DNA from 3 places in the Bacillus sp. GW821-FHT11D08 genome. Region 2 is predicted to be linked to each of the others. Evidence: predicted binding sites of a transcription regulator. Region 2 holds the regulator's gene; each other region holds the start of a gene.
What was found. The regulator LexA, encoded in region 2, represses DNA repair genes until DNA is damaged. The targets are predictions, from matches to a motif close to CGAACATATGTTCG.
Positions count from the first base shown of each region.

Region 1: a site for LexA is predicted at 1,634-1,647, ahead of AC1RRX_RS11255 (DNA polymerase IV). Genes of this name have one in related genera too.
Region 3: a site for LexA is predicted at 1,240-1,253, ahead of uvrB (excinuclease ABC subunit UvrB). Genes of this name have one in related genera too.

Region 1 is NZ_JBXARS010000005.1:37,355-40,604, reverse strand. Features, by position in the region: gene AC1RRX_RS11270 (GNAT family N-acetyltransferase) at 1-621, opposite strand, end outside; gene AC1RRX_RS11265 (antibiotic biosynthesis monooxygenase family protein) at 618-962, opposite strand; gene AC1RRX_RS11260 (GNAT family N-acetyltransferase) at 975-1,445, opposite strand; gene AC1RRX_RS11255 (DNA polymerase IV) at 1,661-2,887, shown strand; gene AC1RRX_RS11250 (YolD-like family protein) at 2,903-3,247, shown strand.
Region 2 is NZ_JBXARS010000004.1:112,092-115,341, reverse strand. Features, by position in the region: gene AC1RRX_RS10095 (prohibitin family protein) at 1-107, shown strand, start outside; gene AC1RRX_RS10090 (YndM family protein) at 135-584, opposite strand; gene AC1RRX_RS10085 (hypothetical protein) at 738-1,166, shown strand; gene lexA (transcriptional repressor LexA) at 1,505-2,125, opposite strand; gene yneA (cell division suppressor protein YneA) at 2,282-2,593, shown strand; gene AC1RRX_RS10070 (YneB family resolvase-like protein) at 2,609-3,250, shown strand, end outside.
Region 3 is NZ_JBXARS010000001.1:267,666-270,915, forward strand. Features, by position in the region: gene AC1RRX_RS01370 (PEP/pyruvate-binding domain-containing protein) at 1-615, opposite strand, end outside; gene AC1RRX_RS01375 (CsbA family protein) at 917-1,153, shown strand; gene uvrB (excinuclease ABC subunit UvrB) at 1,329-3,250, shown strand, end outside.

The sequences.
Region 1 (3,250 bases), on a different contig from region 2:
CTCCGCCAGTATATCGATGACGGGTTTGGCGGCCATCCCTGGGATAGAGGTGCTGCCGATGTGGCTGACAGAATGAAGTGCTGGGCCGAAGATTCGGATCAAGTCCGCCTTCTCTCTTTCAAACGTTTCTTTCCATTCCGGCTTGTACGGAACAACTTCCGCTTTCCTCTTCGGATAAAGATGAAAAAACGAGAGGGTCAGCCCTTCCGGCGTCTCTATCTGTCCGGCTTCTGTGAAACCTGTTTTTAAATAGAGAGAGACTGCCGGAACGTTTTGGCTGGCGGTAGCCGCCTCTATTTTTTGGGCGTCCCGGTTTTGATCTATCACAAATTGAATAAGCGCCCGTCCGATTCCTTTTCGAAAGCCGGACGGGTGCACCGTCAGCCTGCATATGACAAGGTCATATCCCTTTTTTTCATACGAAATGACGCCTGCAAGCTGATCTTTTTCCTTGAAACCGGCAAACGTCTCCCGTGACCGCTGTATATCATCGGGTGTTTCATGCAGGGCGGGAATGCCGAAAAAGCCGATCAGCTCGGCTTCTTTTTGATAAGCGCAGCGCTGAACCGCCGCGATTTCCCGCGCGGTCTGTCCTTGTGTATGCTGTAAAAATGTAATCAATCTTCCGCCCCTTTTGACGCAAACATCCGCTGTGACTCTGTCTTCGTAATGCGGACCGCGTACGCTTCATACCAGGCGCTTTTTCCTTTTTGTTTTGCCGCCTGGTGGTCAGTATGATCTTTCCACCTTTTAATCGCCTCCAGGCTGTCCCAGTAGGAAACCGTGATGCCGCAGCCGTCTTCCTCCCGAACGCTTTCCGCGCCTAAAAAGCCTGGCTGTCCGCCTGCCAAATTCATCATGCGCTCTGCCGTATGTTCATATTCCTCATCATATTTTCCCTTTATTGATGAAAAAATGACCGCATAATAAGGCGGTTTGGGCGTGTCAGCTAAAAAACCCATATTCATCCCCCTCTACATATATTTCACAAACAGAATCCGGTCTTCTCCCGGACCGTCATAATTCGCAAAAACAGGGATTCCGTTTACGGTTTTGGTTCCTTTTTCAGCTTCAAAGCCTAATTTTGTATGATAAGCGATTGATACTTTATTGACAGGCGCCGTCACGCAATTGACTTTTGTGCAGCCCCTTTTCTTCACCGTCTCCATAAATCGGTCGTAGAGCTGTTTTCCAATTTGCATTTTTCTGAAATCCGGATGCACACCGGAAAAATGAATGTAGGCTGTCTCAGGGTCTGATTGTGACTGAAAACCGATTAAAAAACCGGTCATTCCCTCCGGCCCGTACGTGATAAAGCTTGTGTCCTGAAAATGTTCAAAAAACAAGCGCGGCAGTTTGTCTTTCATCTGCCTGCCGCCCCACCAATCATTCAAAACAGACGTAACCATTTCATAGTCTTCAGAGGTAATTGTTCGAATATCCATTATCGATTGACTCTCCTTTTCGTCCGGCAAAATGAATGTCAGCTCTTCTCATTGGAATATAAAAAATTATATGTGGGTTGTTTGCAATTGTAAATGATTTCTTTTCAAGCAAACGAATCAGCACGTCTTCCAGCCAGGGAATGATTTACCAGTATAAACGTGATCATTGTTCGGGTACAATGAAAAACAGAACAAATGTTCCCGGAGGTTTTTTTATGGCTGATATTCTTCTTGTAGATATGCAATCGTTTTATGCGTCTGTGGAAAAAGCGGAAGCGCCTCATCTCAAAAGCCGGCCCGTGATTGTCTCGGGAGATCCCGAAAGACGCAGCGGCGTCGTGCTTGCGGCTTGTCCGCTCGCCAAACGATACGGCGTAAAAAATGCCGAACGGCTGTGGGAAGCGCAGGCCAAATGTCCCGATGCCGTTATTGTCCGTCCGCGGATGCAGCGGTATATTGATGTATCCGTCATGATTACCGAACTGTTTGAACGGTATACCGATCTTGTAGAACCCTACTCCATCGATGAGCAGTTTCTCGACGTGACCGGAAGCAGGCGGCTGTTCGGTGATCCTTTTACAATTGCCAAAAGCATTCAGCAAGCGATTATGCGTGAATTCGGCATTTATGCCCGTGTCGGCATCGGGCCGAATAAGGCGCTCGCGAAAATGGCTTGCGACCATTTTGCCAAAAAAAACGCATCCGGCATCCACAGATTGGATATGTCAAATATCAGGCAGGATCTGTGGCCGCTGCCGGTCGGAAAATTATTCGGCATCGGAAAACGGATGGAGCATCATTTAAGACGGATGGGCATCAGCACAATCGGCGGGCTTGCCGGACACCCCGCCGAATTGCTGAAAAAACGCTGGGGCATTAACGGCGAATTGCTTCAGCGGACAGCCCGCGGCATCGATCCCTCTCCGGTCACCGTCAACACGCACAGCCGGCAAAAAGCGATCGGCCATAACATGACCCTCCCGAGAGACTACAGCCGCTTTGAGGATATCAAAGTCGTGCTGCTGGAGTTAAGCGAAGAAGTGGCCCGCCGCGCCCGTTTCAAACAATACATCGGCCATACGGTTTCGGTCAGCATCAGAGGCGCTGATTTTGAATTCCCTTCAGGTTTTCACAGACAGAGAAAGCTGGTGTCACCGACTAATTTCGGAATGGATATTTTTAAAACGGCGGTCAAGCTCTTCAAAGAGCATTGGAACGGTGAGCCCGTCCGCAGCGCCGGCGTCTCCCTTTCCCAGCTGGAGCCTTGTGATTATGTTCAGCTGAGCCTGTTCGATGCCCAGGAAAAAAAGATCAGTCTCGGCAAAGTATTGGATGATATTCATGAGCGGTACGGCCCTGCGTCGCTCCTCCATGCCGCTTCACTGACAGAGGCCGGCCAAGCCTTTCACCGGGCTGAAAAAATCGGCGGGCATTACAAATAATTTGAGGTGATATACATGAATCCGAACAAATTAACACCCGGGTATAATGTCATGTGGGAATCAAGCCGGATGATGCTGCCCGAACATCGGGAGCAGCTGCTTGCAAAAAAACGAAAAGAACGGGAATTCCGGCCTCCGGAACTGAGCGAAGAGCAACTGAACGACATGAACCGCATCATTGCGGCGTCAATTGAAGAAGACAGGGCCATTTCGGTCACCTACGCTTCCGCACACGGCCCCCTCCGGTTTTGGGGGTGGGTAAAACAAGTGAGGCATGACGAAAAGCGTTTAAAAATCATAAACGATGAAGATGCGTTAACGCTGCCGTTTCATCGTATTCTCTCGGCTGAACTGGAATAAAAG
Region 2 (3,250 bases):
AAATGATCAAATATAAATGGATTGAAAAATGGGACGGAAAAACGCCGAAAGCGACAGGCACAGACTCACTGCTGCAGCTGCCGCTGGACGATCAGAAGCAAAAATAAAAAGAGAAGGAGGCGATTGCCTCCTTTTTATGTTTTTTCCTGAGGGTCTTTTTCCGGCACTAATTCTTCAGACGCCTCGGTTTGATAGCTCCATAGCGTGCTATCCGTCTCTGTTGTGTCCTGATAATCTTCGGGAAGTACATATTGCTGCAAATACCGGTGAAAAAATGCCTCAAAAACAGAAATGCAAAGTGCAGAGATAACCGATGCCGCGGCAGGCGAGACATTAAATCCGCCAATGTTCATAAGGAATATCCATAATATAATGAATGAAATCCCGAAATCAGCTGCAACGGCTGTGAAATTGCTTGTTCTCGGCAGAATCATGCAATCACCCGCAAAATAAGTGATTAAACTTAAGATCACTGTAATAAACAGAACGTTTAAAAAGGTTACTTGGTACATAAGATCCAGAACAATGTACAGTAAAGCAAGTGTGAGCGCCGTTTTAGAAGCGAAAGCAATTACGTGTTTCATTTGAACCACCTTCGTTATTTCGTTTAGTCTTCATTGTAAGCAATCCGCAAATTTTTAAACTGGTATATAGTGGTTATAAAGCATACGTTTTAATAAAATGTGAATAGACATCACAGGATTCACAAGTTAAAATATGTAAAAAGGGGGATGCAAATGAAAAAATACTGGATATGTATTGCTGTTTTTTTATTATGTTTTAGCGGAATACACTCAGCTAAAGCGGCTACCACTGAATTCGGATCAAAAACAAGCTTCACTTTGGAGGGAAATGCAAAAGAGTTTCATATTGAAAATCCGGGGGCTGTAGCTGCCGACGATTACTTTTTAGGATATAAGTTCACCATAATGAACAACTCTTCGTGCGGTTTAAGCATGAAACTCCAGCGGATGGCGCTGAACGGGAATTTTTATACATTAAGTTCTAAAAACTACAGCGGCAGCTGGTTAAACCTCAGTGCCCAGGATAAAAAATCAATTGATCCGTATCACAAATACAGAATTCTGGTTGAAAGTTCTTCAAACGTCTGTGGCCCCGTCTATATTAAAGGGTTTTACGGTGTAGAATATTATCATTTTGATTGAAAATAGATACTCGCTAAAGGCAGCGGGTTTTTTTATATTTAAATATAAATTATTGTACTATGTACTAAATATTCATATATAAATTTTAATGCACCCGCCCAAAGAAAACATAAACAAAAGTAAATTCATCACGCACAAATATACAAAGTTGAAAAATGAATGAAAAGTTTCTCGAGGGAAACATTATTAGTTGACTTCAAAAGTGTGATGTCGGATAATAAGAATGTAAGTTTTTCCTCCTTAGCAGATTCGTTTCTTAAGCCAGGGCGAATCTGCTTTTTTTATGCAAAAAAACCCCTCTGTAAGGGGTTTTTTACGATAAATGAAGTTTAATAGAATTAATGTACGGCTCTGAATACGCCGATAACTTTCCCCAAAATGCTTACGTTTTGCAGGATAATCGGCTCCATCGTCGGATTTTCCGGCTGCAGCCGCACATAATTGTCTTCTTTATAGAAGCGCTTGACCGTCGCTTCATCATCTTCGGTCATAGCTACGACGATTTCTCCGTTATTGGCCGTGTTCTGCTGTTTGACAATGACGTAATCTTTGTCAAAAATGCCGGCGTCGATCATACTTTCTCCCATGATTTCTAACATAAAGACATGTTCGCCCGGAGGAACCATCCGGTCAGGAAGCGGAAAATACTCGTCGATATTTTCAACAGCCGTAATCGGAATACCCGCCGTCACTTTCCCGATGACCGGAACGTTTACGACCTGGCTTTTCGGAATGTGGACTTCTTCTTCATCCAATACCTCAATCGCCCTCGGTTTAGTAGGGTCCCGTCTGATCAGGCCTTTTGTCTCCAGCCGCGCCAAATGGCCGTGCACGGTTGAACTGGAAGCCAGTCCTACTGCTTCTCCTATCTCTCTTACAGAAGGCGGATATCCTTTCGTTTTTACCTCTTCTTTAATAAAACGCAGGATATCAAGCTGCCTTTTTGATAGCTTCGTCATATTTCGCACCTCAAAACGTCGATTTTAAGTAGATTATAGCATGATTTTCCTGACAGTACAAACATAGGTTCGAAAAAAACGATTGACAGAAACGTTTGTTCGTATATACTGAAAGGTATAAAAAGCGAACAAACATTCTTATCGGAGGTTGTTTACATGGCGAAAGAATCTATTATATTTGTCGGGCTGTTTACTGCGATTTTAAGTGCCGCTATTTTACTTGTCTCATGTGCGGGAAATGATCAGTCCCTCAGCCAATATGTTAAAATAAAGGTTCAGGACGGCGATACACTCTGGTCACTTGCGGATCATGTAGCAGAAAAGAAACACATTAATAAAGAAGATTTCATTGAGTGGGTGACGGAGAATAATCATCTCCAAACTGCTGATATAAAGCCCGGAGACGAACTTATTCTTCCGGTTAAGAAAAAGCATCCGGCCGTATATCAGCTGGCCATTGTCAATTAGAGAGGAAAGAGAGAAATGAAGGCGCTCATTTATGCCCGCGTAAGCACAAACAAAGAACAGCAGCAAACATCATTAAAAAGACAGGAAGAGGAGCTCAGTGAGATAGCTGCTGCAAACGGCATGGAAGTCGTGAAAGTCATTTCTGAGAAAGCCAGCGGTTACGAAATGGACCGCGACGGAGTATTTGAAATGCTTGATGAAATTAAAAAATCACATATTGACGCGATATTGGTGCAGGACGAAACGAGATTGGGAAGAGGAAACGCCAAGATTGCGCTTTTGCATTGCATTTACAGGGAGAACGTAAAAATATATACGACGGCTCATAAAGGTGAACTGGAGCTTTCCGAAGCTGATTCGATGGTACTCGAAATCGTCAGTATTGTTGAGGAATATCAAAGGAAAATTCACAATATGAAAATCCGGCGGGGAATGAAAAGAGCCGTGAAAAACGGCTACAAACCTGAACGGAATCTGAAAAACAGACATGAAAACAGCGGAAAAGAAAAAAAAGAGGTTCCGGTTTCGGAAATTATCAGGCTGAGAGCCAACAAGCTTACCTTTGCAGAAATCGCAGCGACCTTAAGGGGATTCGGCTACGATGTGTCCAAAGCCACGGTTCACCGGCGGTTTCAGGAATATACCGCAGACACAGAA
Region 3 (3,250 bases), on a different contig from region 2:
TGTGTCGGGCGTCACGCTGCCGGAGACGATTGCTTCTCCGAGACCGTAGCTCGCGCTGATCATCAGCTCTCCGTCATCATGTGTGACGGGGTTGCGGCTGAAAATGACCCCTGAAACCTCGGAATTGATAAGCCCTTGCACGACAACGCCCATTAACGGTTCTGCGGTGTCATTGTTCATTTTCTCTTTATAACCGCTGACCCGCGCCGAGAAGAAGGAAGCCCAGCATTCTTTCACTTTTCCGAGAAACTCTTCTTCTGTTTTGATATTTAAATAGGTTTCGTACTGGCCCGCGAAAGAAGCCCCTTCAAGATCTTCGGACGCGGAGGAGGAACGTACGGCGACAGAGGCGTATGATTCTCTCAATTCATAAAACGACGCGGTCAGTTCCTCCCGAAGCTCTTTTGAAAACGTGCCGTTCATAATGGCGCGCTCCATCTGTTCCTGATCTGCTTGAAGCCCGTTGTCTTCCATAAAACGTGTCAGGGCATTCGTCTGAATGATGAAACCGCCGGGAACGGGCAGCCCGTTTTTCGTCAGTTTAATCAGGTTCATTCCTTTTGCTCCTGCAGAGCGGCTCGATTCTTCCGCTTTTTGAAATCGCACTGAATACATGCGGTATGACCCCCTTTTTTTCTTCATCCAAGAAAAATGATAGTAAACACTATCATTACATTGTAAAGAGGGAGGAAGAAACTGTCAAAGATACAAAGACCTAAACCTTCTCATCCTTTCGGCTGAAGAAAGGTAATTCGGTTCATCTGGTTAATGGTTCAATGGATTTATATTCACATTTTTTTTGACAGATGATTGAAGACTGCTGAAAAAGGGTATTGTGATAGCAGGGGAACGATTGTCCGATTCTTCATTTTTTACTATAATCAGATGAGATGAAGAATTCCCGAGGAGGGTTTTTGTGATTACAAAAGCCGTTTTTGCATTATGTTTCCCTTTTATGCTGGTCGTCCTTTTTACGCGCGTCACGTTTAACCACTATGTGGCGATCGCTCTCACAGCCGCACTGCTTTTCGCATCCTATTTAAAGGGTTACACCGAAACGTATTTTATCGTTGGATTGGATGTCGTATCGCTGGTGGCCGGAGGGCTGTACATGGCCAAAAAAGAAGCAGACAAAAAGAAAGACAATGCCTGACATGGTGAATATGAAATAGAATGCCTGCTTTTACGCCATAAAAGCAGGTTTTTTATACAAAAATTGACTTGGTAAAAATAAACCATCGAACTTTAGTTCGTATTTTTAGTGATTTTGCCCGTCATTGTGTTACTATATCAATAGGAAGATTTCGTAAAGAAACGGAGGCTTTTTTGTGAAAGATCGTTTTGAGTTAGTCTCGAAATATCAGCCCCAGGGAGATCAGCCGCAAGCGATTGAGAAGCTTGTCAAAGGCATACAGGAAGGCAGAAAACACCAGACTCTCCTGGGTGCGACAGGGACGGGCAAAACCTTTACCGTGTCCAATCTGATTAAAGAAGTGAATAAACCGACACTGGTCATTGCCCATAACAAAACCCTTGCCGGACAGCTGTACAGCGAGTTTAAGGAGTTTTTCCCGAACAACGCTGTCGAATATTTTGTCAGCTATTACGATTACTATCAGCCGGAGGCGTACGTGCCTCAAACGGATACTTTTATAGAGAAAGACGCAAGCATTAATGATGAAATTGATAAACTGAGACACTCCGCGACATCCTCTCTGTTTGAACGGAGAGATGTCATTATTATTGCGAGTGTGTCATGCATATACGGTCTCGGTTCGCCTGAAGAATACCGGGAAATGGTCGTGTCGCTCAGACCGGAAATGGAGATTGAGCGGAACGAGCTGCTGAGAAAGCTTGTGGATATCCAGTATGCCCGCAATGATATCGACTTTCAGCGCGGGACGTTCCGCGTGCGCGGAGACGTTGTGGAAATCTTCCCGGCTTCCCGTGACGAACATTGTATCAGAGTGGAATTTTTCGGAGATGAAATTGAGCGGATCAGAGAGGTCGACGCTTTGACCGGAGAAATTCTCGGCGACCGTGACCATGTGGCGATTTTCCCGGCTTCCCACTTCGTCACCCGGGCGGAAAAGATGGAAAAAGCGATTCTGAATATTGAACAGGAGCTTGAGGAGCGCTTGAAAGTGATGCACGAAAACGGCAAGCTCCTTGAAGCGCAGCGGCTTGAGCAGCGGACGAGATACGATCTTGAAATGATGCGGGAAATGGGTTTTTGCTCAGGGATCGAGAACTATTCAAGACATTTGACACTCCGTCCGCCGGGCTCTACGCCATATACGCTGCTTGATTATTTTCCGGACGATTTTATGATTGTCGTTGATGAATCACATGTGACGATTCCGCAGGTGCGCGGCATGTTCAACGGTGACCAGGCGAGAAAACAGGTGCTTGTCGATCACGGGTTCCGCCTGCCGTCAGCGCTTGACAACCGTCCGCTCCGATTCGAGGAATTTGAGAAACACATGCACAATATCGTGTACGTGTCGGCGACTCCGGGACCGTATGAAATTGAGCATACGCCGGAAATGATCGAGCAGATCATCAGACCGACGGGACTCCTCGATCCCCTCATTGACGTCCGGCCGATCGAAGGACAGATTGATGATCTGATCGGCGAGATTCAGGCGAGGATAGAACGGAATGAACGCGTTCTCGTGACGACTTTAACGAAAAAAATGTCAGAGGATCTGACCGATTATCTCAAGGAAATCGGCATCAAGGTCAATTATCTGCATTCCGAGATTAAGACGCTTGAACGGATTGAAATCATCCGTGACCTCCGCCTCGGAAAACATGATGTGTTAATCGGCATCAACCTGCTGAGGGAAGGGCTTGATATTCCGGAAGTGTCACTTGTCGCCATTCTCGATGCGGATAAAGAAGGCTTCCTCCGTTCTGAACGTTCGCTGATTCAGACGATCGGACGGGCGGCACGAAACGCGGAAGGCCGCGTCATCATGTATGCCGATAAAATCACGAATTCGATGGAAATCGCGATTAATGAAACGAAGCGCCGCCGGGAACAGCAGGAGCGCTTTAACGAAATTCACGGCATTACGCCGCAAACGATCAATAAGGAAATCCGCGATGTGATCCGCGCGACGCAGGCCGCTGAGGATAAAGAAGAATATAAAACAAAAGCCGCGCCTAAACTGGCGAAGATGACGAAGAAAGAACGCCAGAAAGTCGTTGAGCAAATGGAGCACGAAATGAAAGAAGCGGCCAGAGC